2 regions of the Corynebacterium qintianiae genome follow, and region 1 is predicted to be linked to the other one. Evidence: predicted binding sites of a transcription regulator. Region 1 holds the regulator's gene; the other holds the start of a gene.

Region 1 (2,201 bases):
CCGCTCACCCTCAACCAGCCTAACGAGCGTGAGCGGTTACATTCTCCACCGTAGAAACTTCGGGGTGTATTGCAGCATCACCGGAGAACGCACCGCCGGCGGCCGAACCGAGGATGAGTGCCAGTCCGAGTGCCGCACCCATAAAAACGTTTGCACGGTTTTCGTGGCGAGTTTCGAACGCTTCCTCCCGCGTGGGGCGTAGCCCTATTTCACCGAGCGGACGGCGCTCACGATTTCGAGAGCCCGGTTCCAGCGTTCGAACATGGACCGCCTTTCGCGCGGCGGGTGCCGATGCCGGAAGGTCCCACATGTCGGCCGGAAGAGTGCGCAGTAAGGCCGGCCCCTCGGACGTCGGTGCTGTATAAACGCGTTCAAGCTGAATGGTCATTGTCGTCTCCTTTGTTGTCTGCCCTTATTGTACGAGCGGGTCGGACACCGTCGAACACTTAACCGTTCACATGTTCGATTCCGCCTCTGTGTTCGATTTATAGCACCGGCAAAGCTCGTTGTCCAGAGGAGCGACGAAAATGTCGAACAAACTTGCCACTTCTGGTAGTTTTGCAGGCGCAGCATGAAACACGCCGTCAACGGCAACACGAGGAGCACCGATGCCACGCAAGAAAGACAATCCGAACAATCTCGATATGAGTGTCCTGTCCGACAGACAGCGGCGCATCCTGGAGGTCATTCAGGACGCAGTGGTCCTGCGGGGTTACCCGCCAAGCATCCGGGAGATCGGTGACGCCGCCGGCTTGCAGTCCACGTCCTCCGTCGCTTACCAGCTCAAGGAGCTGGAGAAGAAGGGCTTCTTGCGCCGCGATCCGAACAAGCCGCGCGCTGTGGATCTCCGCCACCTCCCCGACTCCGCCGCGCCGTCGCGGAAGGTGAAGCCGAAGTCGGAGCCAACCCCGGAGGAGGCCTCCCAGCCACGCTTCGTCCCGGTCGTGGGACAAATTGCCGCGGGCTCGCCAATCCTCGCCGAGGAGAACATCGACAACTACTTCCCCCTGCCGCAGGAGCTGCTCGGCGAGGGCGAGCTCTACATGCTGCAGGTTGTGGGTGAGTCCATGCGCGACGCCGGCATCCTCGACGGCGACTGGGTTGTGGTGCGCTCCCAGCCGGTTGCGGAGGAGGGCGAGTTTGTCGCCGCGCTTTTGGACGGCGAAGCGACTGTCAAGGAGTTCCACAAGGACTCCACCGGCGTCTGGCTGCTCCCCCATAATGACGCTTTCTCCCCGATAAAGGGGGACGAGGCTGAGATCATGGGCCGCGTAGTTTCCGTTTTCCGCACCCTGTAGCGCCCTGCTACGCCCGTTCGCTAACCCCGGTCGGGGGCGAGCGGGCGCAATCTCACTTAACCGGGCATGTTTCTTTTGGAACAATGGCATGCGGTTCCTCCCGCCCCCTGCCCCCTTCAAGGACTGCCTGAGTATGTACGCAGAAGAACGCAGACGCCAGATCGCGTCGTTGACCGCGGTCGAGGGCCGCGTCAACGTTACCGAGCTGGCTGAGAAGTTCGACGTGACCGCCGAGACAGTCCGGCGCGATCTTGCCGTGCTCAATCGCGAGGGAGTGGTGCACCGGGTGCACGGCGGCGCCGTGGCCAGCCAGTCGTATCTCACCACCGAGTTCCCGCTCGACGCCCGATCCCGTTCCGCGTCCGCCGCAAAGTCCACTATTGCGCGGGCTGCCCTGAAATACCTCCCCGGTCAGTCCGAGGGCGGGATCTTCCTCGACTCCGGCACGTCCATCAACGCGTTTTCCAGCCTGCTGGCCTCGGACCCGCGGGCGCGTTCGTGGCCGATCGTAACTAACTCTCTGCCTATCGCCCTGGAGCTTTCGACCTCGGGCCTGCCTCACGTTCAGCTTCTGGGCGGGTCGGTCCGCGCAATCACCCAAGCAGTTGTCGGTGCCACCGCGCTGCGCTCCCTCGCGCTCATGCGCGCCGACGTCGCCTTCATCGGCACCAACGCGCTGAGTGTCGACCACGGCCTGTCCACCGCCGACGCCCAAGAGGCAGCGATTAAATCGGCGATGGTCACCAACGCCCGCACCGTCGTCGTGCTGTGCGACTCCACGAAGCTGGGCAACGATTACCTCGTCAGCTTCGCATCACTTGACGAGGTCGATGTCGTCATCACAGACTCAGCGGCACCGTCGTCCTTCGTCACCGAGCTCACTGAGCTCGGCATCGAGGTTGT
Region 2 (2,201 bases), 140 kb from region 1:
GGACGGCCAACAAGGCCACTCGTTGAGCAATCGATGCGGTGCGGTTTGTGCGCAGCAGATTGAGTGGCACCCCCGTCGCACCGTCGACGGCGAGGACAAAGTCGTCTGTACCGTCCATACCGAGCCGGACGAGGTCGAAGACATCAAGCTCAATGCCGGTGTTTGTTGCGAACAACGTCGCGGCATCGGCGCCCGCGATCTCGTCGAGGGTGACGGAGATGACCACCGACGCGCAGCCGCCGGAGACGGGCCGGTTGCAGGTGTCGAAGTGGCGCAGCACCTTCATCAACTGGTCGTAGTGGCGCTGGGAGGGGGAGCGGTAGTCCTGCATACCGTCGGGCAGGTTCGAGTTGGGCGCCGAGCCCTTATCCAGCAGGGCTTTCAGCAACGCCGCATCCCCGGCCGGGGCTGTGATGGTGATGTCGTGGGTTCCGTCCGCGTTGCGGCGCCCGATTCGCACCCCCCGACGCTCCATACCTGCGTTAGGGTTCGCGGGCTCGGCGTGCTTGCGATTCTCGTCATCGACCCAGCGACGCACTCTCACCCGCAGGTCCTTGAGATCGCGCGACTGCGCGTCACGCAGCGCGGCAGCGAGCAAACGTGGCCGCGCCCCGCGGGCTGCATCGAGCAGCTTGTCCAGCTCATAACGGATCGCGGCTTGCTTCTCGGCGTTAATTTTGTCCGCCTGCTTGCGGGCTCGCTCTTGCTCGCGCCGCGCCCGCTCCCGAGCCACTTCTTCCTCGGTCGCGCGACGCGCTGCCGCTTCGGCCGGGGTCTCTCCCTTCGCCCCGCTGCGTACATCCTCGCCAGTGTCCCCGGGTTCCGGAATCGGAGGTTCCGAGAACAGGTCCCGTCCGCGCGCGATGCGTTCCCGCGCCTCGCGGGGGGACAGCCCCAGACGCTCCTTCAGGTAGGCGTCCGGGTGCTTTGCCCCGACGAAACGGCCGGCGCGGTCGCGCTCACAGATGTGGGCGAAGGCGGCGTCGATAAGCGCCTTGGCGTGTAGCGCACCCTCGAGCTTCTCCATGTCTGCGGCGACATCGTTGAACATGACCGCGGAGGGGTCGGAGAACACGTCCCGTATCGCAAGCAACGCAACCGCAAGCGTGTCGACGTGTTTAGCCAGTTCAGAAGCCATGGCCCCTCCTTTCGAGTGCTCCGTTGTGCGGTTTAGAAGCACTATAGAAAAGAGGTTCGACATCGCAGGTGAGCCGAAGCGCCGACAAAACATCTCTACCAGCCCAAATGCGAAACACCAACTAAAGGTGTATGACGTATTTCACAAAAATCTTCGGGCCTAGTTCCTGAATCCATGCACCGGCGCGGGGATGAACCCGCCACGGAGAATGAATGCGTCGTTGCCCACGGCGTGCACCGGGATCACTGGTGCATAGCCCAGCAACCCGCCGAAGTTGACCTCGTCGCCTGGCCGTGTTCCTGGCACAGGGATGAGGCGCGCGGCGGTCGTCTTGTGGTTCATCACACCGATCGCGGCCTCGTCGGCGATCATGCCCGCGATGAGCTCGGCGGAGGTATCACCCGGGATGGCGACCATGTCGAAGCCCACGGAGCAGATCGACGTCATTGCCTCGAGCTTGTCCATCGTGATGGTACCGGCGCGTACCGCATCGATCATTCCCTGGTCCTCGGAGACGGGAATGAAGGAACCGGAGAGACCGCCGACGCGGGAGCACGCCATCATGCCGCCCTTCTTCACTGCGTCGTTAAGCAGCGCCAGCGCTGCTGTCGTCCCGTGCGTTCCCACCTGCTCAAGGCCCATGTGCTCCAGAATGTGCGCGACGGAGTCGCCGATCTCGGCAGTGGGCGCGAGAGAAAGATCCACGATGCCGAACGGCACGCCCAAGCGTTGCGACGCCATCGTGCCCACGAGCTGGCCCGCACGCGTGATCTTGAACGCCGCCTTCTTAATCTCCTCGGCGACCTCGTTCAACGAGGCGCCCTCCAGGGAACCGATGGCGTGGTCGACCACGCCGGGGCCGGACACGCCCACTGATACCACTGTGTCCGGTTCCTCGATGCCGTGGAAGGCGCCCGCCATGAACGGGTTGTCACCCACGGCGTTGGCGAAGACCACCAGTTTGGCACAGGCGATGGAGGACTCGTCCCGCGTCAGCTCGGCGGCTTCCTTGATCACCCGTCCCATCGCGGCTACGGCGTTCATGTTGATCCCGGCGCGCGAC

Evidence for each region. Region 1 encodes LexA, which represses DNA repair genes until DNA is damaged. Its sites were predicted from a motif close to CGAACANNTGTTCG; they were not measured.
Region 2: G7Y29_RS05595 (DUF222 domain-containing protein) is a predicted target of LexA. The motif match lies at 1,184-1,197, and genes of this name have one in related genera.

What each region holds. Positions count from the first base shown of each region.
Region 1 covers NZ_CP064955.1:1,277,720-1,279,920, forward strand. Annotated here, with positions in the region: gene G7Y29_RS06315 (hypothetical protein) at 20-388, opposite strand; gene lexA (transcriptional repressor LexA) at 609-1,298, shown strand; gene G7Y29_RS06325 (DeoR/GlpR family DNA-binding transcription regulator) at 1,432-2,201, shown strand, end outside.
Region 2 covers NZ_CP064955.1:1,132,778-1,134,978, reverse strand. Annotated here, with positions in the region: gene G7Y29_RS05595 (DUF222 domain-containing protein) at 1-1,138, opposite strand, end outside; gene G7Y29_RS05590 (PFL family protein) at 1,298-2,201, opposite strand, start outside.